Regions from separate parts of the Dyadobacter sp. 676 genome, predicted to be linked through region 1. Evidence: riboswitches for the same ligand, from Rfam matches in the RefSeq annotation. Region 1 holds a riboswitch; each other region holds the start of a gene.
What was found. A riboswitch is a leader RNA that binds a small molecule or an ion and turns the genes downstream of it on or off. The one in region 1 is predicted to bind cobalamin.
Positions count from the first base shown of each region.

Region 2: it holds a riboswitch for cobalamin, as region 1 does, so the genes downstream of both, ABV298_RS12405 (TonB-dependent receptor) here and metE (5-methyltetrahydropteroyltriglutamate--homocysteine S-methyltransferase) in region 1, are expected to answer to the same signal.
Region 3: it holds a riboswitch for cobalamin, as region 1 does, so the genes downstream of both, ABV298_RS05675 (hypothetical protein) here and metE (5-methyltetrahydropteroyltriglutamate--homocysteine S-methyltransferase) in region 1, are expected to answer to the same signal.

Region 1 is NZ_CP159289.1:4,300,215-4,308,094, forward strand. It holds gene ABV298_RS19315 (galactokinase) at 1-907, opposite strand, end outside; gene ABV298_RS19320 (D-2-hydroxyacid dehydrogenase) at 924-1,865, opposite strand; gene ABV298_RS19325 (hypothetical protein) at 1,965-2,525, opposite strand; gene fumC (class II fumarate hydratase) at 2,550-3,950, opposite strand; gene ABV298_RS19335 (glucosamine-6-phosphate deaminase) at 4,101-4,832, shown strand; cobalamin riboswitch at 5,007-5,234, shown strand; gene metE (5-methyltetrahydropteroyltriglutamate--homocysteine S-methyltransferase) at 5,454-7,775, shown strand.
Region 2 is NZ_CP159289.1:2,773,722-2,781,601, reverse strand. It holds gene ABV298_RS12415 (tetratricopeptide repeat protein) at 1-585, shown strand, start outside; gene ABV298_RS12410 (DUF5074 domain-containing protein) at 728-1,807, opposite strand; gene ABV298_RS12405 (TonB-dependent receptor) at 1,818-3,692, opposite strand; cobalamin riboswitch at 3,789-3,990, opposite strand; gene ABV298_RS12400 (DMT family transporter) at 4,049-4,975, shown strand; gene ABV298_RS12395 (glyoxalase superfamily protein) at 4,972-5,334, opposite strand; gene ABV298_RS12390 (DUF255 domain-containing protein) at 5,417-5,977, shown strand; gene prfA (peptide chain release factor 1) at 6,016-7,089, opposite strand; gene ABV298_RS12380 (hypothetical protein) at 7,221-7,418, shown strand; gene ABV298_RS12375 (hypothetical protein) at 7,428-7,805, shown strand.
Region 3 is NZ_CP159289.1:1,230,650-1,238,529, forward strand. It holds gene ABV298_RS05660 (cobaltochelatase subunit CobN) at 1-171, opposite strand, end outside; gene ABV298_RS05665 (cobaltochelatase subunit CobN) at 116-2,413, opposite strand; gene ABV298_RS05670 (cobyrinate a,c-diamide synthase) at 2,392-3,762, opposite strand; cobalamin riboswitch at 4,078-4,288, opposite strand; cobalamin riboswitch at 4,363-4,622, shown strand; gene ABV298_RS05675 (hypothetical protein) at 4,726-5,508, shown strand; gene ABV298_RS05680 (TonB-dependent receptor) at 5,399-7,543, shown strand; gene ABV298_RS05685 (SusD/RagB family nutrient-binding outer membrane lipoprotein) at 7,594-7,880, opposite strand, start outside.

The DNA.
Region 1 (7,880 bases):
TGCCAAAATCGGGGAGATTACCTTGTACGAGCAGGTCGCAGGCGTCCTGTACACGCTGGATTTCCTCGGTGATGAACTTGCAGCGGCGGTACACCACATCGCCCATTTCATCCTTATGAGATTCTACCAATGCCGGCGTGGCATCGCGGAGGCTCAGTATTTTGGAATCATATTGTTGCAAAATAGCCGTTCCCCGCTCGCATTCCTGCCGGCGGGTATTGTATTCCGAACTCGCCAGGGAATGCTTCACCATCGTGTCGCAAAGTACGATCAGGTAATCGTCCATCGGGAAAGGAAAGTATTCATATTCCAGTGAACGGCAGTCGAGACGGATTACCGATTCCTCCTTTCCGAATGCAGAAGCAAACTGGTCCATAATGCCGCATTGCACGCCCACATATTCGTTCTCAGCTTTTTGGGACATTTTCACAATGCTGAAACGGTCGAGGTTCAGCCCGTAGATCTCATTCAATGCAAACAGCAGGCAGCATTCCAACGCCGCCGACGAGGAGAGTCCGGCACCTACCGGCACATTGCCGCCGAATGCCGCCTGAAAACCGCCGATCTTCAAACCCCGCTTCTGGATTTGCTCCACAATCCCGATCTGGTAATGCGGCCAGGACTTTTCCGGTTTGGAAAGGTCGTCGAGTGAGAACGAATACGTCTGATCGAGGTCGGCGGCGTAGAGGATCACCTGGTCGTCTTCGCGCGGGGCGACGACGAAATACACGGCCTTATCGACGCTCGCCGGCAGTACGAAGCCATTGTTGTAGTCGGTATGCTCGCCTATGAGGTTAATGCGGCCCGGCGAGCGGAATACCCTCGCGGTTTCGCGTGTGGCGGTGCCAAATTTTAAAAAATATTTGTCCTGGATACCTTCTGCGATATCGGTTTCTGTTAGTAACATTTCAGTTTCGGTCGGTTTAATACCCTTTTACAAGGTTCACTTCATTGGCGATGGCCGCGCCGTTCTCTATGGCCAAAATATTGTTCAGAAATAAATCTACTTTACCCATGTGCTCATTTTTGTGACCGCCACCGGTATGCTGCGTCAGGACCACATTGTCCATTTGCCAAAGCGGGCTGTCGGCGGGCAGCGGTTCAATTTCCGTTACGTCGAGCACGGCGCCGTCGAGCTTACCCGATTTCAACGCTTCGATCAAAGCATTTTCATCGGTTGTACTACCGCGGCCTACGCTCGCATAAACGCTTTGGTCCTTCATGACCGCGATAAACTCCGCATTCACGAAATGATGCGCAGTTCCCGGTAAAGTGTTGATCACCAGGTCGGCATGCGGCAATTCATCGAAAAGATCTTCCTTGCTGCGGAGATCGGCCTCCTGCGATGTACGTGCCATCAAATGCGTGGTGCAGCCCAGTCCTTTCAAAATCGCATTCACCGACTGGCCTATCGTTCCGGCTCCCAGCACGATCACATTCTGTTTGTGCAAAATTTTCAACTCGGCCCGGAGCGGCGTTCCGATCCATTGTGTTTTTTGTTTCAAGAGCGTCAGCCTGTCGATACCGCGGTATAGCGCCAGCACGCCACCCACGATCGACTCGGCGCACGGCCGCGCAAACCAGTCGCCCATATTGGCCGTTTTGACGTGGTCGGGAATAGCGACGGACGAGTATTGATCGAACCCGGCCGAATCGAGTTGCCAGAATTTCAGATTGGCGGGAATGTTTTCGAACCAGGCTACGGGCGGATTGCCCAGGATATAGTCGGCCGTGGCGAACCAGGCTTTAAGTTCGTCGGTGCCCGCCGATTCGGTACGGAAATGGATCTGATGCTGCGGGGTAAGCGCTTCGCTGAGTTTGGCGTTGAGCGAGCCGTCGAGTAAGGCGTGGCAGTATATGATCATCTATTGTTTTTGTTTAAAGAAGCAAGGTAAAATGATTTACCTGTAATATCTGCTAATCAGACGGCGAAATGGCCATCTATCCTCCACAATTACCACCTTTCAAATGCTTTTCAGGATTTTCGCGGCGCGCGACGCAAATGCCGGTTGTTCAAACGCAATCGAATCCTCGATCTGCGCCCGAAGCTCTTTGCGGATTTCGGGATAGATTTTGGAAAGATTGAAGAGAATGGTCAGGCAAAACGCCCGTATCGCCACCGCTACCTGGCGGTTACCGATGATTCCAAACGTGGCGTCCATCAGTTCACCATGAAATTCGTCTGGAATGGCGACGTCCTGCAAAATGCGGGCGCTGTTGCGGATAATGGCATCGTGCACGTCGGTCCGCTTCAACTGGCCGATCAGCACACCGATGTAGGGCCCGATCAGCCCGGGCTGCAAATCGGTGGCGATACTCACGCTGTAAGCCGCCCTTTGCGCCAGACGGTACTCGTCCGACTCGAAGCAATGCATCAGTTCCCTGAATGCTTCGGGGGAAGTGCAGGCGTATTCGGCGACTTTCGTGGCCTTCCACTTTGACTGGTGAGGATCGGCCAGCAGTTCATGACGGATATCCATCTTCTTTAAGGCTAAAAGCAAATGCCCCACGCTTTGGCGGGGCATTTGCGAGTATGTTCAGCGTATCAATTATTTGATTTCACCCACCATATCCTCCGGTTTTACCCACGCATCGAACTCCTCCGGCGTGAGGTAACCCAGCGCCACAGCCGTTTCTTTGAGCGTTGAGCCGTTCTTGTGAGCGGTCTGCGCGATTTCGGCGGCTTTATAGTAACCGATTTTCGTGTTCAGGGCAGTGACGAGCATCAATGAGTTGTTCACGTGCTTTTTGATATTCTCGTGCAATGGCTCGATACCTACCGCGCAATTGTCGTTGAACGACACGCACACATCGCCGATCAGACGGGCCGAATGCAGGAAGTTGTAAGCCATCAGCGGTTTGAATACGTTCAGCTCGAAATGGCCATTGGAGCCGCCGATGCTGATCGCGACGTCGTTACCCATTACCTGTGCCGCTACCATGGTCATGGCTTCGCATTGGGTAGGGTTCACTTTACCCGGCATGATGGAACTACCCGGCTCATTATCAGGGATATGGATTTCGCCAATGCCCGAGCGCGGGCCCGACGACAGCATACGGATGTCGTTACCGATCTTCATCAGGCTCACCGCCACGGTTTTCAATGCACCATGCGCCTCCACGATCGCGTCGTGCGCCGCGAGCGCTTCGAATTTGTTTTCGGCGGTGATGAATGGCAGGCCGGTAAGCGCGGCAATGTGGCGCGCGACGTTTTCGGAATATCCCGGAGGGGTGTTAATGCCCGTTCCGACCGCGGTACCGCCCAGTGCCAGCTCCGAAAGGTGCGCCAGCGAGTTGTTGATCGCCCTCAGGCCGTGATCGAGCTGGGATACGTAGCCGGAAAACTCTTGTCCCAAAGTGAGCGGCGTAGCGTCCATAAAGTGCGTACGCCCGATTTTAACGACATTTTTAAAGGCTTCGGCTTTCGCTTTCAAAGTATCGCGCAACTTCGTAATACCCGGAATGGTCACGTCCACCAGGATTTTGTAAGCCGCAATGTGCATGGCCGTTGGATAGGTGTCGTTCGACGACTGCGACTTGTTCACGTCGTCGTTCGGGTGCAAAAACTTGGTTTTGTCGGTAAGCTGACCGCCTTGCAGCACGTGCCCGCGATAGGCAATTACCTCGTTGCAGTTCATATTCGATTGCGTTCCCGAGCCGGTTTGCCATACTACCAACGGGAACTGGTCATCGAGCTGGCCGGCAAGGACCTCATCGCAGACCTGTCCGATCAGATCGCTTTTTTCTTTGGGAAGGACACCCGCTTCAAAGTTGGTAATAGCGGCGGCTTTTTTCAGGTATGCGAAGGCCTTGATGATCTCCTTCGGCATTTTATTGATATCCTGTGCGATAGGAAAGTTCTGGATCGAGCGTTGTGTCTGGGCGCCCCAGTATACATGGGCAGGGACCTGCACTTCGCCCATCGTGTCTTTTTCTATACGGTATTCCATTATTTGACGTAGAATGATAATGTAAAATGAACAATGCGCGGTAAAGTTAGGATCGGGTTTGCAGTTTCTGGAGTTTTTTATGGATAAATGTTCATGTCTGAAAAAAAGAATGTTTAGATTGACGCACCGAGATCCTAAACTCCGCTTTTCATGATACCTAAAATCAGCATTTACCCCGATTACGCACTGATGAGCTCCGCCGCTGCCGAGCGAGTAATCGATCTGATGAACCACAAGCCCGAATCGGTTATTTGCTTCCCGTCGGGTAGTAGTCCGAAAGGTATGTTCGATGCATTGGTAGCCGCGAATCAGAAGGGGCGTGTCGACTTTTCGAAATGCATTTTCGTCGGCCTCGACGAATGGATTGGCCTCGGCGCCGGCAACGATGGCAGTTGCCGCGACCTCCTCGACCGCGATTTCCTGAAACCTGTCGGTCTGCGCCCGGACCAGATCGTCTTCTTCGACGGCAAAGCCTTCGATCCGCAAGCCGAATGCGACCGTATCAATAAAATCGTCGAGAGCCTCGGAGGCCTCGACCTTATTATATTAGGCGTAGGCATGAACGGCCACCTCGCCCTCAACGAGCCCGGCACACCCTGGGATACTTACGCCCACATTTCGGAGCTCGATCCGGTGACCGTCGAGGTAGGGCAGAAGTATTTCAAACAGCCGACCAGCCTCACACGCGGCATTACCGTCGGTATCCGCCACATTCTGGAAGCGCGTTCGGCCATTCTGTTGGCTTCCGGCGCTGCAAAGGCACCGGTTATCCAGCGGGCATTGGCATTCCCCGTTTCCAAAGATTTTCCAGCAACGGTTTTGCAGAATCATTTGAACGCGGAGTTTATTTTGGATGCGGATGCTGCGGAGTTGATTTCGTAACATATTTCCCTAAATCCGGGTTTGCGAAATCACTTTTCCGGCCAGCATTTCAAGCCTGATTTAGATATTTTATCCTAACGCAACCAGTAATTTTTCTCCACTTCACTTAAATCAAGGTGCGCTTTCCTGCGCAATATGCATTCCGCCTAAATTTGACGCAGTTCTTTGTGAACGCCCGTCAATCGGGGTGGTGGTTTTTGCTTTTGGATCCCTCAGCCAAAATCAAGCAAAACAAAAAGGAACCGTGTGCAATTCACGGGCAGTCGTGCTACTGTAAGTATCCGTCCTGATGTTTTCAGGACCCGTTTTTACCCTCGCGTCCCATTGCAGCGTCCCGGCGCTTCGAGAAGGGCGGTAGAAATGATACGAGCCAGGAGACTTGCCATCACCCTCAATGGCTTCCCTCTCACGGGTGGAGTGTAGTCAAGCATTGATTTACCACATTTTATAGCGTACCACAGGCTCCCGGCCGGTTCGGGGGAACTGTATCTGTTCGTTTCGCAGGGTAGCCGTGTGTTACCGCCATGGAATGAAGTACCGGTCAGCGTTCGCAACAGGCGTTTGCCGGGATGGGAGGGTGTTTTCACAGGGTTTTTATTAACTCTTTAAACACAAAAAGTTATGTTGTCACACAACCTGGGCTACCCGCGCGTGGGAAGCCTTCGCGAACTCAAAAAGGCCAACGAACAGTACTGGGCCGGCGCGATCGACCGCGATGCATTGCAGAAAGTCGCGCGCAAAATCCGCCATCAGAATTGGGAAACGCAGCAGCATGCGGGCATTGGCCTTATTCCTTCCAACGATTTTTCGCTGTACGACCACGTCCTCGATACGTCGCTGATGGTAGGCGCGATTCCCGGGCGGTACCACCAGCTGCTCGACGGGAAATCCAATAAGGAGCTAGACCTTTATTTCGCCATGGCCCGTGGTTACCAGAAAAACGGGCTGGATATCAACGCGATGGAAATGACGAAATGGTTCGACACCAACTACCATTACCTTGTTCCCGAGTTTGTGAAAGACCAGAAGTTCAAGCGGTACTCCGAAAAGGTGCTGCTGGAATTCGAGGATGCATTGCAAAAAGGCATTCTCACCAAACCGGTGCTGCTTGGGCCAGTTACCTATTTGCTTTTAGGCAAAGAAAAGGAGGGCGGTTTTGAGCGGATCGACTTGCTGGACAGTCTTCTACCTGTTTATATATCCATATTAAAAGAACTCGCAGCGAGAGGTGCCGAATGGGTGCAGCTCGACGAGCCAGGGCTCGTGCTGGATTTGAATGAAAAGGAAAAACTCGCATTCCTGAGCGCTTATAACCAGATCCGGGAGACGCTTCCGAAGCTGCGCATTCTGGTAACAACCTATTTCGGGCCGCTGGAAGATAACCTGAGCATCGCTACCGTATTGCCGGTGGACGCATTGCATATCGACCTTACGCGCGGTGCGGAGACCTTGTCGCAAATCCTGGTGGATGAAGTATTCACGGCATCAACCCAAAAACTTTCATTAGGGGTGGTCGACGGCCGGAATATCTGGAAAAACGACTACCGAAAGTCGCTGGAATGGATTCAAACGGCAGCGAATGTACTGGGAGAGGATCGGATCTGGGTCGCACCTTCCTCGTCGCTGCTCCATAGCCCTTATGACCTGGACCTGGAAAGGAACGAAGCGGTGCTCACGCCCGAAATCAAAAACTGGATGGCGTTTGCCAAACAGAAACTGGCAGAGGTAACGACATTGGCGAGGCTCGCCGGGACCGATTATTCGAATGACAGCGCATTTCTGGATAACCAAAAAGCCATCGAAAGCCGTAGAACATCAGCGTTGATCCACAAGCCAGCTGTAAAAGCACGGGTTAGCGAAGTGCGTGAATCGGATTTTAACCGACAGAATACATTCGCCTTCCGGCAGGCCATTCAATTGGAAAAACTCAAACTGCCCTTGTTCCCTTCCACGACGATCGGCTCATTCCCCCAAACCGACGAGGTGAGGCAGCTCCGTGCGCAGTTCAAGAAAGGAGCATTGACTTTGGATGAGTACGAGGCCCGCATTCGGGCGGAAATCGTGGATTCGCTGCGCTGGCAGGAAGAGTTGGGCATCGACGTGCTCGTACATGGCGAGTTCGAGCGGAATGATATGGTGGAATATTTCGGCGAGCAGCTCTCGGGTTTTGTTTTTACCCAAAACGGCTGGGTGCAGAGCTACGGTAGCCGGTGCGTGAAGCCGCCGATCATTTACGGCGACGTCGAGCGCGTGGAGCCTATGACGGTGAAATGGTCGTCGTTCGCGCAGGCCAACTCCACGAAATTGGTGAAAGGCATGCTTACGGGCCCGGTAACGATCCTGCAATGGTCGTTTGTGCGGGATGACCAGCCGAGAAAAGACACCACATTTCAGATCGCGCTCGCGATCCGCGACGAGGTGGTGGATCTCGAAAAGGCGGGAATCAAAGTGATCCAGATCGATGAGCCGGCCATTCGCGAAGGGTTACCATTGCGGAAACATGCATGGAAGAGCTACCTGAAATGGGCGGTGGACGCGTTCCGCCTGAGCGCCGCGGGCGTGGCCGACCAGACGCAGATCCACACGCACATGTGCTATTCCGAATTCAACGACATTATCGACTCCATCGCGGCCATGGACGCCGACGTAATTACCATCGAAACGTCGCGTTCGCAAATGGAACTGCTCGACGCTTTTGCGCAATTCAATTATCCGAACGAAATCGGGCCGGGTGTGTACGACATTCATTCGCCCCGCGTGCCGACAGTCGACGAGATGGTTTTCCTGCTGGAAAAAGCGTTGAAGGTAATCCCTGCCCGCAATTTGTGGGTGAATCCGGATTGTGGTCTGAAGACCCGCAAATGGCCGGAAACCGAAGCGGCTTTGCGTAACATGATTTCCGCGGCTAACTTGCTGCGCGAATCGGTCGAAGTCGCGGGATAGCGACGGTCGTTTGTGGGCTGGTGTGGTCATTTATTGTCAGGTGTTGTCAAGTGTCGTCAGAGGTGAAAATACCTGACTATTATCTGACCATACCTGACAATAAAT
Region 2 (7,880 bases), 1.5 Mb from region 1:
GGGGAAGTGAGTAAGACATCGGAGCAGATTGATGAAGAGATTAAATTCCTGAGTGATTGTGACAAATCGTTCTCGACGCGGGCGGAAGCAAGCAGCTTCTTCGCCACCCGCGCGTGGGAATATTTGCAGGAAGGTTCTCTGGACACCGCCTGCTACCGTTTTAACCTTGCCCAACTCCTGAATGACAAAAACGTGGAGGCCTACTGGGGGCTTGGTGTTGTGTCTTACCAACGCGAAAACTGGGTGGACGCCAAAAGAATGCTGAGCAAAGGAGTCAGCTTGCAGGGCGACAATGTGCCGCTGCTGGTGGATTTGTCGACCGTACAGCTCAAATTGTACGCGATCACAAGCCGTAAGGAGGAACTGGAAGAGGCAAGCGAGGTGCTCAAACGCGCTGTCGCGCTTGATTCGACTTATGCATTGGGCCAATACAACCTGGCGCTGCTGCATTACAACCTCGATGAGCTTGATAAATCCTGGGAGCACCTGCACAAAGGCCGGGTCCTTGATTTCAGCCAGCTGAATCTCGACTTTGTGGAGCTTCTGAAAGCCAAAATGCCCGATCCCCAGGGATTTTTCAAGTAAACGTATTCTTCCGGGATTGCAAAGTCTTCCGTTTGGGAGACTTTTTTTGTTTGAGCAATATCAGCGTAGCCAGGACCCGTGGCATGTCGCCATCAGGCTTCGGCTACGCTGATATCCCACCTTTGACGTGGCGTATTAACCCTTATTGAAAGAAAAATCCTGTTGGGGCGATACCGACTTTCACCGAATCGACCAGGTTTCCATCGACGCGATAACGTATCGCATAGCCCGACTGCGCCTGGGACGGCGTCACGGCTGCGTAAAGCAGGCCTTGAGACGGATCGATTGTCAAGCCTGTAAAATAACGGCCGATAAAGGGCTTGCTGAGGTCCACCTGAGAATCGGTAATACCGAATTTGTAGGTTTTACCCGACGGGTTGAAATTGGCGTCGTATTGTGTCAATACAAAGAAGACTGTTTTGAGGTCGGAACTCATTGTGAAGGAACCCGGCACTTTGGTGGCGTCGGTCCCGATCGCCAAAGTGGCTTCGGACGTAAGCGACTCAGGATTCAGCCGTACGGCTTTGATCCCCGCATTGATCCATAATTTGCCGTTTGCGTCGATGCCTATCGGCGTAACTACCCCTTCCATAGGGATCGACTGGGCGATTTCATCGGTGTTCGTGTTGATAACCGTAAGAATGTTGCCGTTGGTAAAGGTAGTGGTACCTACAAACAGTTTTCCATTGCTCAGAACCAGGTTTTCTGGTCCTTTCGCGATGTCGATTTTCTTGGTCACCTTTTTTGTATTTATATCGATCACCGCAATATAACCGGTGCTGTATTTGTAGTCGGCGTTGGTGCCCCAGCACGACACATATGCTTTTCTGCCGGCGATTACAACTTCCCGGGGATTCTCGATGTCGGGCGCTCCGATGACTCCTTCGTCTTTGAAAGTATACCGGTTAACGAACTGTACTTTGTCCTGGCCCGCCGAGGAATTGTCGACCAGGATGATGCCTTGTTCTCCCGACGCCGTATAGTCCTGCACCCCGCCATTCAGCGCTTTTCCATTGACTGCGGCGAAAATGTCGGCGTTGGCGGTGTTGTTTTCACGGGGAAAAAAGGAGATAGCGCCGTTATTTTGCAGGAAATTACCTTCATTCATTACAAAAACACCACTCACGAAATCCCCTTTCGGAGCCGGGTCACTCTGGTCGCACGACCATGCTCCCAGGGCTGTAAAAACTACTGCTAATGAACTGGCTAACTGTTTTTTCATTTTCATTGATTTATTGAGAATCGTAACTAAAAGTTAAACTTAATGCAAAACTTCTTCCCGGCATCGCATTATTTCTGACATTTAAATAAAACGTGTTGGTCAGATTGCGGATCTGTCCCTGTATGCGGCCCCTTACCTTACCAAGGGAGATGGTTGTTTCGGCCAGGAGATTTACCAAACCATAGCCATCGAGAAACTGTGAATTATCGAATGTTGTGTAACGTCGGCTGGCTGCCTGGAACTGTCCGGTAATGCGGGTGGATTTATGCTGAAAAAATGCATTGACATAGGCCGTATGCTCCGGCACAAAAACAAGCTGCTTGCCAACGATTTCTTCGGAGTAATTATCGTAAGCCTTTTCCTGGCTGCTCCGGTTAAATGCATAACCGGCATCCACCCCGGCTTGCCGGAGCTCCGTTGTATGCAGGTAATTCGTTTGCAGTTCGACCCCGCGGGCCAGGATCTGTTGCAGGTTTTCGACACGGTAACTTCTGGACGGATTCCAGTAGGTCCAGTCCTTAACGCGGTTATGGTAAAGAGTCACCGAAGCCCGCCATGTGCTTCCCGACGTGGATTTCAATGTTTGTTCTATTCCAATTTCTTTATTCCATCCCGTTTCCGGGCGGATATCCGGGTTACCGAGGCCTTTCCAGTGGCGTTCGTTCAGAGTAGGGACGCGGTAGCTGCGCCCGTATGAACCTTTCAGGGAGAGATTATAAAGTTTTTTCCGGATCAAACGATGCTCCACACCGGCGGACGGCGTGAATGGCGGGTTAAATCCGGTAACAAATCCTTGCCGGAGATTGACGGAAACCGTGATTCGGGAGGCAGGCTGCCAGCGGGTAAGCAAAAAAACGTCTGTCCGGTTTTCAGCCACGGGCGAGTACACATAGCCGGGCACGCGCGAGCGATAGTGCGTCCATTCGCTCCCGGTTTTGATGGACAACGGATTGGGCTTAGCTCCCGGGCGCAACGAAAAGTCATTCTCGATCCGCGTGGCGATTTTATCCGTTACGGAATGATCGGGTTGTGAAAGGTCGCCCTTGGCATAGTCGATTATGTCGCGTACCCATGCTGTTCGTAATGTGAGCGAGCGCACCCGATAGCGAAGCATGGTGCGATAGGCTGTCGTGCGCGTCATTTCCCGGCCCTGTTCGTCGTCGGGCGTTAAGGTTAGTTTGTTATCCGTGAGCCACACGTGCGCAGAAATTTCCCGGTCGTTTTTAGCTTGCAGGAATAAATCCTGTACAATGCCTTTCTGGAAAGTCTCGGTAGGCAAAAGCAGGTAACCCTTTCGCACGGGATTCCGGTAATTGTTGTTCATCCGGCCGTCGTAAACCGCCGTTTTTCCCGAAAACGACCATTGCCTGTTTAAAACCGTTACGTAGCGAATATCCGCCCGGGTCTGGCGATTGTCAAAACTCTCTTCCTGCCTTCCGATGGATATGTGAAAAGGGCTTTTGGGTACATCACTGCCCAGCAGGATGCTTCCTCCGACCGCATCGGACCCTACAATGCTCGCGGCCGACCCGAATTGAACGGAAAGCCTGTCGAAACCCGCCACAGGGATAGTGGAAAAATCGGTTTGGCCAAGTGTGGGAGCATTAATATTCAGCCCATTCCAGAGAACTGCCGTATGATTCGCGGACGTGCCTCTGAATGAAGCAGTACCCAGTTGCCCCGGACCGTAATTTTTAAAAGCGATAGGCGTAAATGTCGAAAGTACGTCGCTGATGTTCTGGAAACGCGCCTGCGCGAGCATCGCCGAATCGATCGCCTGGATTTTGAGGCCACTCATGAAACGTTCCGGTACAAAGCCCCTGACGGTCACTGTTTCGAGTGCGATGGAGTCGGTTTGCGCATGAGCGGGCGATGCGAAAGCCACGCTTGCCCATAATACTGGTTTAATCAGAAATCTCCGGTTGGTTAGCACCCTGTTTCACTGCGATTGGCGGCGATCTTCTGTCTTTCCTCCGAAAACGGTCCGATCAAATGCTCTGGCAGGTCTCCTGGCTCGTCGTTCGTGTCCGGCGCCTTCCCGTTTTTGAAACAGTGGCATGGAGTGCGGGCACGTTTGGGCAGACTAACAGTTGCGGGGACAGCTTCCGGTTCGCGCGGAATTCCCTTTTAAGCCTAATTGCTGAACAGAAGCAGCATATGGCACCAAGCGGGCGCAAAGTTAGACATTTCCTCCGACTTTCGGTTCTTTGCGATAACCGCTATCTTTGCGCCAAATTCTGAATGCTTTTGGCCACTCCTGCTGAAAATTCCCCGAACCCGTCGCCCCTGAAAGGCATTTACCTCATGCTGGGCGCGGCATTTTTCTTTTCGCTCACCTCGGCGATCTCAAAATGGCTCGGCAGGGAATTCCACATTGTGGAACTGGTGTTTTTCAGGAACATCGTCGGGGTGGTTTTCATCATCAGCAGTATATGGCAACGGCCGCTGAAGCAGGAGGGAGGCAAGCTCGGGCTGCTCGTTTTCAGAGGCATAGTTGGTACTTTATCGCTTTATATGCTTTTTTACGCGATCCAGACGCTGGGTCTCGGACGCGCATCGACCTATCAATACACCTATCCCATATTTCTCGCGCTTTTTTCCTGGCTGCTCATTGGTGAAACGCTGAATTCCAAGGAATGGATGGCGATCTTTGTGGGGTTCACGGGCATTTTGTTTGTATTCCGGCCGGATCTTTCTTCGTCGTTGCGGGACAACGCACTCGGTTTGGGCAATGCATTGCTGACGGCGGTTTCCTATCTCTCGATCCGGCAACTGGGCGTGGTGTACGATACGCGCGCCATTATTCTGTCATTCATGCTTAGTGGTATTGTAATGCCTGTTTTGTCGATGGTAGCCGGGACCTATTATCCAATGGAACATCTGGACTTTCTGATCGGGACATTCAAATGGCCGGAGAATACCTGGCAGTGGCTGGGTTTCCTGGCTTTGGGATTGACTGCATTGCTGGGCCAGAAAATGCTGACGCAGTCTTTTACCTACGACAAAGCCGGGCGCGTGGCCGCTGTGGGCTATTCCAATATTCTTTTTTCTGTGCTGATAGGCTTTCTGATGGGTGAAGCGATCCCGTCGCTGTCGATGCTGACGGGCATGTTGCTGATCATCGCGGGCGGGATCCTGGTATCGTTTGCCAAAACCAAAAGCGCTTAAAGCCGTTCGTTGAATGCCAGCCGGTTCATAAAAGGGTCGATTACCGTTACCGAAAGAGCGCCCCAGGGTTCGTGTTCGAGGCCGGGACGGTTGTATTTGTATTGCTTGTTGTTCAGCTCTTTATGAAAAGCCCGTACACCGGTGCATTCGACAAATATTTTCGCACCGGGAGTGCTGTCTCCGTGATGCTCCGAGAGATGGAGCGTCAGGCCGCCGCGCGAAACCTGCATGTAAAGTGGCGCATCGTCGGAGTACCGGTGCTCCCAGTCTATCTGGAAGCCCAGCCAGTCGATGTAAAACTCGCGTGCTTTGGTTTCGTCAAAAATGCGTAAAATTGGGATGATTTTGCTGGCTTCCATGGGGATGCTGTTTGGAGGTGAAAGGGGCTGGCAACAATTTGTATATCAGATTTGTTTACAAAATGAAATCTAGAAAAATGCCATGAAACGACTCCTGTCATCGCTGTTAATATTTCCGGTAATGCTGGTGTTTCTGGCCGGTTTCAAGGCCGATACCGGTAAAAAGCCGGCCGAAGGCATTCAATGGCTAACCATCGAGGAGGCGTTCGCGAAGATCCAGAAAGAACCGCGCAAGGTGCTCATCGACGTCTATACGGATTGGTGCGGCTGGTGCAAGGTAATGGATCGTGAAACGTTCAGGGACAAGGCTGTAACCGATTATATCAACCGAAAGTATTACGCCGTGAAGCTCGATGCCGAGCAGAAGGAGACGATCAAACTGGGAGACAAGCAGTTCAAATATCTTGCACAGGGTGGCCGCGGTATCAACGAGATCGCATTGGCATTAACCAATAACCAGCCGAGCTACCCCACGACCGTTTTTCTGGACGATCATTTCAATATGATCCAGCCGCTTCCGGGTTATCTGAAGGCAAAGGAGTTTCACCAGATTATCACCTTTTTTGGAGAAGACTACCACAAAAAGCAGGATTTCGAAAGCTATAAGGTGAAGACTTACGGAACCTTGTATCCTTCGAAATAGATAGCGGAACGCTTGTATCGGCTATGCGGGGGCAAAGCTTAAACGACTTCCCCTTCCTGCATCCTCTCCGCGTTTTCGGCAATGCGCAGTTTCTCGATCAATTCGGCAATATCGCCTTCCATTACAGCCGGAAGGTTATAGACGGTGTAACCAATGCGGTGATCGGTAATGCGGCTTTGCGGGTAATTGTAAGTCCGGATTTTGTCGGACCGGTCGCCGCTGCCCACCATCGACTTACGTTGCGACGAAATTGCGTCGTTGTGTTTTTTCAATTCGATTTCGTACAAGCGCGAGCGAAGAACACTCAATGCGCGTTCCTTGTTTTTGAGCTGTGAACGTTCATCCTGGCAGCTTACCACAAGCCCGGAAGGAATATGGGTCAAGCGAACCGCCGAATAAGTGGTGTTAACCGATTGCCCACCCGCGCCGGACGATTGAAAAGTATCGATACGAATATCGTTCATGTTGATCTGTACATCCACCTCCTCGGCCTCCGGCAGTACGGCCACAGAAGCAGCCGATGTATGGATGCGGCCCTGCGATTCGGTAGCAGGTACGCGCTGCACACGATGCACGCCCGATTCGAACTTCATTTTGCCATACACATCCTCTCCCTCGACTTTACAAATGATCTCCTTGTAACCGCCGTTGGTACCTTCGGTATAGTCCATTACCGATGACCGCCAGCCCATTTTTTCAAAGAAACGCTGGTACATGCGGAAAAGGTCGCCGGCGAATATCGCGGCCTCGTCGCCGCCCGTACCGCCCCGGATTTCGAGGATAATATTGCGGCTGTCGTTCGGATCTTTGGGGATAAGCAATTCCTTGATGGTCTGTTCCAGTTCTTCCAGCTTCGGAACGAGCTCGTCGAGCTCCTCTTTGGCCATTTCACGAAGATCTTCGTCTTTTTCAGTCGCTATAAGTTCTTTGGTGCCGGCGATGTCCTTTTGCAATTTCTGATAGAGCGCGTAGTGCTCCACGATCTTGCCCAGGTCTTTATATTCCTTGCTGATCTTGGAATAACGCGCGGAATCAGAGACAACTTCCGGCTGTATGATTTGCTGGGAAACCTCTTCAAACCGTTCTTTTATAGCTTCTAATTTATCGATCATCTTTATTGAATATCTTTGGCACGACGCATTCGGGGCACAAAGATACGCATTTTAGCTAAATGAATGGTTTCAAGAGGCCGGGGCGGTCCATATCGGATGCCGTTTGATTAATCAGATTAATAATTTGAAAAATGAAACAGATAATATTTGTCGCAGCATTAGCCGGTACACTGTGTGGTTGCGATTTAAAAAACAATCGTATCGAGAACACGAAAGAACTGAACCGCGAGATTAAAGCCTCGCAAATCAAACGGGTTACCAATGTTCAGCTGGTCTCGTCGGCTGACGAATGGGGAAAAAAATTGCGCAAATTGCCGAAAAAGCACTGAAAAGCGAACTTGAAAAGAACCCCGGTACGGGCCTGGAAGCATTGCCAGGATCCCGGCGGTATTCCGGTCGTCGCGGCGTTGCAGAAGGAATACGGTGTCCGGGTTCAATTGCTTGGTACCAATGATCTGAAAAGTGCCAGGTTGTACCCGAAAGAGCGGGAAATTCTGGATGCTTATGCTTACAGCGCCAGAAGTAATACGCAGGCAGGTGACAATTTACAGCAGCTCAATGATACGCTGCTGGTCTACAATGCGCCTGTTTCGGCGGAGAGTATTATTTGCAAGAAATGCATGGCAGGACAGGATACCACCTTTGCCGTGTGGCGGCTGCTTTTTAACAAAAAGGAAATTATCAGAAAGCTGGACGCCAAGCAGCTGAAAGATTGACTCCCGCACAGGGGCGCGCTAAAACTCGGGTAAACCTGACATCCGGACAAATGTCATAATACGCGCGGATGCACC
Region 3 (7,880 bases), 3.1 Mb from region 1:
GCGGCTGAGCATGGCGGAAAGATCGGCGTCCAGGTTGGTCTGACGGATCAAATCCCATATCTGTCTTTGCAGCAAGGGCAATTTGGACGGGTCCAGGCTTTCTACCTGGTAATATTCATCGACCAGCTGCGTAAGCTGTGCCAGCTCGCCATAGGTATCGGCGGAGGTCATGGGGGGGTGTCAGGTGATCTACAACCACGGCATGTGCACGGCGCTTGGCCTGCGAGCCCTCTCCTGGATCATTGACGATGAACGGATAAAACAGCGGCAAATCGCCCAGAAAAGCATCGGGGTAACAATTCTCCGATAACCCTATTCCCTTGCCCGGCAGCCATTCGAGCGTGCCATGCTTGCCCACATGCACGATCGCATCGGCGCCCCAGTCGTCGCGCAGCCAGCGGTACAATGCATGGTAATGGTGCGTCGGCGGCAAATCGGGTTGATGGTAAATCCCGTCGGGGTCCATGCCGTAACCCCTCGGGGGCTGCAAAGCCACAAATGCGTTCCCGAGGTCAAGGCCCGCCAGGGCAATGCGGCCATCGTGCACATAGGTTTCACCCGGTGGCGGACCCCATTGTTTCAACATTTTCTGACGGACAGGCTCGGGTAAATCCCTAAACCAGTCTTCGTATCGGTCGGCCGGAACTTGCGCAGCGGCCCGGCTTAGCTGACCGGCTGTGAGATAATCGGCGTCGTAGGCGCAGAGATCTATCAATGCATGGATCAGTTCGGTACCCGTTGCTGGCAGGTTGTCGATCCTGTAACCTTCGTCCCGCATCGCTTCAAGGATAAGAAGCAAGGATGCGGGCGCGTCGAGTCCCACTGCGTTCCCGATTTGGGAAGCTTTGGTATTGGAATTCGTCAAAATGAATGCCACCTTTTTATCGGCATTCTTCAAATATTTCAATCTCGCAAAACGAATAGCCAAACCGGCAACTCGCTCAACCCGGTTTTCCAGCGGAATATAGCCACGAACCTCCTTTCCTTTCTCCTTAAAAGAAACCGGTACTGTAATGATGCGGCCGTCAAATTCCGGGATGGCCACATTCATCGCGGTATCAAGCGGGTTCAGCCCGCGGGCCGACGATTCCCACGGCCCAAGGCTCATCCCGCTGGTGATGGCCTGCAACACAGGCACATTCAAATCCAGCAATGCACCGGGCGGTTCGCTGCTTTGCACGGCGGGCCCGAGGTCGGTCATCGCGAAGGAAATAGTGTTGACCAATACATCGATCCCCATTCCTGCTTCCCTCCTGAAATAGCCGAACGCCTGCGGCTTGCCCGTTTGCGGATCGATGGATTTGAGCGACGACGTAAAAACGGGCAGCACATTCACGCCCCTGTCTTCCAGCGAACGGATCATCGCATCCACAAAGGCGGTATTACCGCTGAGCCAATGTGCCCGGTAGAAAGTAATGCCAATCGTTGGCAATGAAGGGTCGCGGTATTTCAGCCAATCGGTCGGGTCGGCATATTCGGGCAAATCGGGATGGTAAATGCCGTGCTCGGGCAAATGTACCGGTGCGTCGGCACCGAAGCCGGTCATGAGCAAATGATCCGACAGATAGCTGAGAAGCGCGATCAGGTTATTGTACCCTCCCGCCTGCAAATAGGCCAGTGTTTCGTGCAAAACCGCCGGAGAAACCGTTGACACCGCCGCGAATTCAGGATTAAACTCGCCTGTGCCGCTCACGACGATGAAATGTTGCCCCCGCTCGCCAGCCCTTTTCACCAGTTCATTGAAACCCGGAATGCTGCTCAGTCGCCCGTGAATACGGACTATTATGATTTTAGCCTCCCCGATTTCCCGTTGTAAAAGCTGCTGCATTTGCTCCTCGCTCCTGAGCGCCGTCAGGCCAATGCCGGTTGTTTTGGGAAAATCGTCCGGCAGAAGTTGCAATGCGCGGTCGAGCGTAAGCAAGTCGGTATCCGCGTGCGTGAGGAAGACGATCCCGTCCGCCGGAAGGGCGGTTTGCCCGAGTTCGGTGAAGGCTCCGGACCCCTTCCAGGTATAAAATTGAAATACATATTCGGCCAGGTCCGCCGGCGGCACCAGGTACCGGTCGGCTTTGACCATACTTTCGATATAATCAAAAATCGCGATGATCTGCCACTCGTAGTTAATGGAATGAAACCACACCGAATGCCCGTCGAACAGCAGCGTAGCCACATTTGCCAGCGTACACGGCCCCAGGCAGCCACCTTTGGTCATATGCACCACATTCCGCAGTTTCCGCCGCAGCCACTCGCTCTTGTACAATCCAACCGGAACCGGCGCATAGCCGCGATCGGTCCGTCCGCAGCAGCACGCATTATAGCAATACGAAAGGTGGCCCCGCCGCTGCACCAGGTTAATGGATTTCCCGTCCGAACGGGTTACGCGTTGACGTTTCATCGCAGACTGTCCGTCCATTGGCTTCGGGATTTGTTGATAAGGTATTGAATAAATTGGGGCTTATCGGCCCAGTAAAGGTGTACGTAGGAAGCGAATGTGTTGCGGCACCTGAAAAAACCGGTTTCAACCGGCACTCCCCGCGCATTAGCGATCTGCGCGGGTTCGACGTGTATATTCCGGCTTTTGAAACTGGAATAATGAAACTCGTGACCGCCGATTTCCAGTCCGCTCCAATACATTGTCCGATAGCCCAGCGTCATTTTCGCTCCCTGTAAAGTAGTTTCACAATCGAGCACGCCCGCCATCTCCAAAATGCTTCCGGAATCCGTCTCTATCGATTTTCCCAGATACATCATTCCGCCGCATTCGGCATAGGTCAGCCCCCCGTTTTCGCAATAATCACGAATGCTTGCGCGCATCGACCGGTTTTCCGACAGCCGTTCCGCGAACAGCTCGGGATAACCGCCGGGCAAATACAGCAGGTCGGTCGGGGGCAATGCGACGTCTTTCAGCGGACTGACCCAGCTTATTTTCCCGAATGCCTTCAAAACCTCCACATTCTGATGATACAAAAAGGTAAAAGCGTCGTCGCGCGCAACCGTTATGCGCAGGTTCGGAGATTTGCCATAAGACAGCCCCGAGTGCGCCGGAGGCCATACAACGTCCTGGCTTTCAAAACAATGACCAAAACACGCAATTTGCAGCAAGCGATCGATATCGATCGTTCGGGGGATCATTTCCGCCAGCCCTTCGATAATCTGTTCATAGTCCGTTCCGGCAGAGATATGCAGGCCCAAATGCCTTGATGGAATGTATAACGCCTCATTTTTGGGCAAATACCCCAAAGCTTCCACGCCTGCATCCGCGCATGCGTCCTGCAAAAACCGATAATGCGATCCGGTATTTACAAAATTGAAAATCACTCCAACGACCCGTATCCTGGCGTCGAAATTCTTCAAACCGTAAATCAGCGGTGCCGCCGAATAAGCCATCGACTGCGCATTGATTACCAGCACCACCGGGATATCGAGCAAAGCCGCTATTTCGGCACTGCTTCCGCGCATTTTATCGGCTCCGTCGAAAAGCCCCATCACGCCCTCGGCCACACTCACGTCCGTTCGCGACGCGTAATGCCGATACACCTCACGCACGTGGGCGTCCGAGGCCATGAACGTATCCAGGTTCAGGGAGGGCCGCCCCGCCGCTGCCGAATGGTGAATGGTATCGATATAATCCGGCCCGCATTTGAACGGCTGTACCGCCAGCCCGCGATTCCGTAATGCACGCAAAAGGCCCAAAGTCAGGGTTGTCTTGCCCGAACTGCTCGAAGGCGCTGAAATGAGAAAGCTGGATTTCGGGTTGTTCACAATGTGGTTGTATTTCAGATACTTACTCTTTTCAGGCTAAACCCTTACTATTTCCGATTATGGCAAAAACAAACGCTCAAAACCAGCCAAACGCTTCCCGGCCGGCCAATAACCGGGGCTCCGAAACATCATCCACAGCAGTCACGGCCCTCCCGGCAGCAGGGCATTCGGAATATCAGAATTTGAGATGCGCCGACCGGTCGAACGAAATAATCGGCAGAAAAACAGAAAGGCATTCCCGGGCATTAATACACCCGGTAATCGGGCGAAAACCCGACGAATATCCAAATCAGACCCTGCTTCATACCGCGAAAGCATTGTCAACAAGGAAGGGACAGGTGTTCTGGCTTGGGATAATTTTGAATGACTGAATGATTGAATGACCGAATATTTTATTCAGTCATTCAATCATTCAAAATTATCACCCTCACAGTTGCGCGACAGCTCGTGATTTTCACCAAATGGGTGATTCCGACGATTCCCCTGGACTGCATCGATATGCAATACCCTTTCCTGTTGGAGAAGTATGTTAAAGAACTTTTTCTGGCGTAAAGTTAGGTAATTCGCCTGTTTTTTGTGTTTATCTCCATCAAAAAACCATAGCTTTGCGCATTCATCGGTTCGCGCCGCCGGCGCGATTAAAAGGGAATCCGGTGCAAATCCGGAGCAGTACCCGCTGCTGTAAGTTCACCATATCAAGATCCTGGCTGATGCCACTGGAACACGAATGAGCGAATGTGTGAATGAGTGAATATTTTCAATAGCGAAACATTCACTCATTGTCTCATTCACTCATTACTTCCGGGAAGGCCCAGCGATCTGAACAAGCCAGAAGACCTGCCGTTGAATGATCCGGTTTTGCTTTCGGGAAGAAAGGCAAGAGGAAACGGCAGGCTGCATGGCGGCCACGCTACTCCCTGCATTCTCCCCATAAGTTATTTTTTAATTTATGTGGAAATCTAAATGATTCATTATCTGCTCCTTGATTCGCTGCTCCTGGGTGTGCAGCATTCCTTCGAACCCGACCATATGGCTGCGGTTTCCGTCCTGGCGACGGAAGAGAACAAAAGCCCCGCGCAACGCTGGAAGCTCATCTGGCGATCGTCGCACTGGGCGTTAGGACATTCATTTACGCTGATTTTATTTGCCGTTCTCGTCCTGTTGCTTAAATCCACTTTATCGCTGCGGGTCGCCGATCAGGTCGAGTTGGTGGTAGGGCCGCTCATGATATGGCTGGGCTTGCTGGCCATCCGCAGGAACTTCAGGAAGGACGCCGCCGCCGGTCAGGAAGGCCGACGGGTAAGCCGTTCATTCTGGGTCGGGATGGTGCATGGCCTCGCTGGTACGGGCGGGGCATGTGCGGTGGCGCTTACCCTCGCCGCGCGCGACGCCGTGACGGCCATATGGATTATTGTCCTGCAAAGCGTAGGTATTATCCTGTCCATGTCGGCTTACGGCTACTTTTTCGCATTTTCCATCGGCCGTTTTGCCGGCAAACGCGAACGTTTCCCGACGATCGTCAACTACCTCGTGGGCATATTTTCGATCCTGATCGGGGCAATAACTCTTTATGAATCTTCCGATTTTAGTAATGCAGACCCAATTTTATCAGATTCCCCGCATTCCGCTCGCCGGAATGCTGCTTTCCCTCACGGCATTTTCTACGGCATTGGCCCAGGAAAACAACGCCGATTCGTCGGGCCGCAAATTGCTCGACCCGGTCGTGGTTACCGCGACACGTTTTGAAACCAGAAAAGAAAAGATAGCGCAGAAGCTCGACCTCGTTTCCCGGGAAGATATTGAAATGACACCCTCCGCCGATCTGACAGACATCGTGCGGAAGACGGCGGCGGTGGACGTCATTCAATATCCAAATCTTTCGTCCGGCATCGGTATCCGGGGCTTCCGGCCCCAGTTTTCGGGACTGAACCAGCGGACGCTGCTCCTGATAGACGGCCGTCCCGCCGGCGCTACGAACCTGTCTCAGATCAACCTGAATGGTATCGACCACATCGAGGTGCTGAAAGGCCCGGCATCGTCGCTCTATGGCTCACAGGCGATGGGCGGCGTGATTAATGTCGTCACGCAACGCTCCAAAGGTGCGCCGGGAGGTAATGCTTTTGTGGAATACGGTAGTTTTAAAACGTTGCAGGCCGGCGTCAATACGGGCGGAAACATCACTTCCAAACTCGATTACGATTTGAGTTTCAGCTATCTCGAAAGATCGAAGGATTACAAAATCGGGAAGGACAACTGGCTTCGGAATGCATTTGGCTACAAACACGCAACCAAAAACTACAACGACCGCCCCGCCGTCGAAACCGACGAAACCAGCGGCGACGGCACGCGAAGGCCTTTTACAAAACTGCATTACTTTTCAGGCACGTTGCGGCTTGGTTATCAGATCAACGACCACTGGCGTGTGGATGTGCGCGGGGAACAGTTCCAGGCCAGGGACGTGGAATCGCCGGGAGAACTGTCGTCGGGGAGCACGGAAGCCAGCACCAAGGACGTCGACCGGCAGTCATTGGACGTTTCGATCAGCGGACGGATCGGTCGGCATAGCCCGGGCGTGAAGGTTTATGCCGCGGAAGAAAATACGGCTAATTACACACAGAATGTGTCCGGCAAACCGGTGGTGCCGTTCCGTTCCGCGCAGGGGCATAATGCATGGAAAGGTATTCAGGTAAAGGATGTCTGGAAAGTGGGCCGGCATTCGGTGATACTGGGTTACGATTACCTCGACGCATCCACGGACAGCCGCCGCTGGAACAACGACACTACCGAGCGCGCACCTACCCAGCCCCGGTACGCCCTCATTTCGAGCGCATTCTTCGGACAGGCGTTGCTGAATGCGGGTAAACTGACACTGCAACCGGGTATTCGTCTGGATCACATTACATTCGACGTCCGCGAAACACCGTTGTTACCCACCTATAAGGCGGGCCGGAAAACAACGCCATTCGCAAGCCCCAGTCTCGGCATTACTTACGCGCTTATGCCTTCGCTACGCGTGAAAGCTAATATCGGCCGCGCGTTCGTTACAACCGATGCATATAGCGTAGCCGGTTACAACGAAATCCGCGATTCCAGGGGCCGTATTGCCGTCACCGCCGGTAATCCCGATCTGAAAAACGAAAGCAGCCTGAGCTGGGACCTGGGTCTGGATTTGAACAAACCGCAATCCGGGCTCGCAGCTAATGTGACGTTTTATACCACCAAAGTCGACAACCGCATAGCCAAGATCATCAAAACCGTGAACGAGCCTTTGGGGAATGGGGATATAATCACTTCCAGGGCCACATTCGTGAATGCGGCCGATGCGGAAATCTGCGGCATCGAAACCGAGATTTCCTACGATTTCGGGGCGAAGAGCGATTACCGCTATTCTTTAAAAGCATTCTGGAACGGCAATTCCATAATTAAAGCCAGGGAGCTCATCGTCGGTACCGACGCCTCCGAGGTTCGTCGTGATATACAGAATGTCGCCCGCAATACTTTCAATTTCGGACTGGCCTACGACAATTTGAAGTGGCTGCAACTGCGCCTTTCCGGCAGGGCGATCGGGACAAGAAAAGATATCGATTATACCGATCCGGCCAATCCTGAAATCGAATATCCGCAGTACATGGTGCTTGACTTCGTTGCCCAGTTCAAAATTACGGGCGGTCACACCATTGCCCTGAAACTAAACAATGTCACGGACGAAAATTACTACGAAAAACGGGGCTACAATCTGTCCGGAAGGGCATTATCGGTTCGGTATATGAAGCGTTTCTAACAAATTACCCCAATCGGTTTTACCAACCGATTGGGGTAATTTGTTATCAATCAGTACTTATCCCACCAATTCTTCACGCCCTTGCTATTCCTCCCTCCCAGCTTCTCGAGCGCCGTCCGGTAATGCGTACCGTTGAGCGATGCTTCTACGAGCGGGTAGCTCATACGCCGGGAGACGTCCGTTACGTCGGGGTCGAGGGACCCGTCGGCGGGAAGGGCGAAGATGGCCTTGCCGGTATTAGGGTCCCTGAAATCGAGGCGGAGGCGTTCCAGCCAGCCCTGGATGCCCTGGGTGTACATTCCTATCCATTTCTGGGAGCCGACGCAGTCCTTCCATT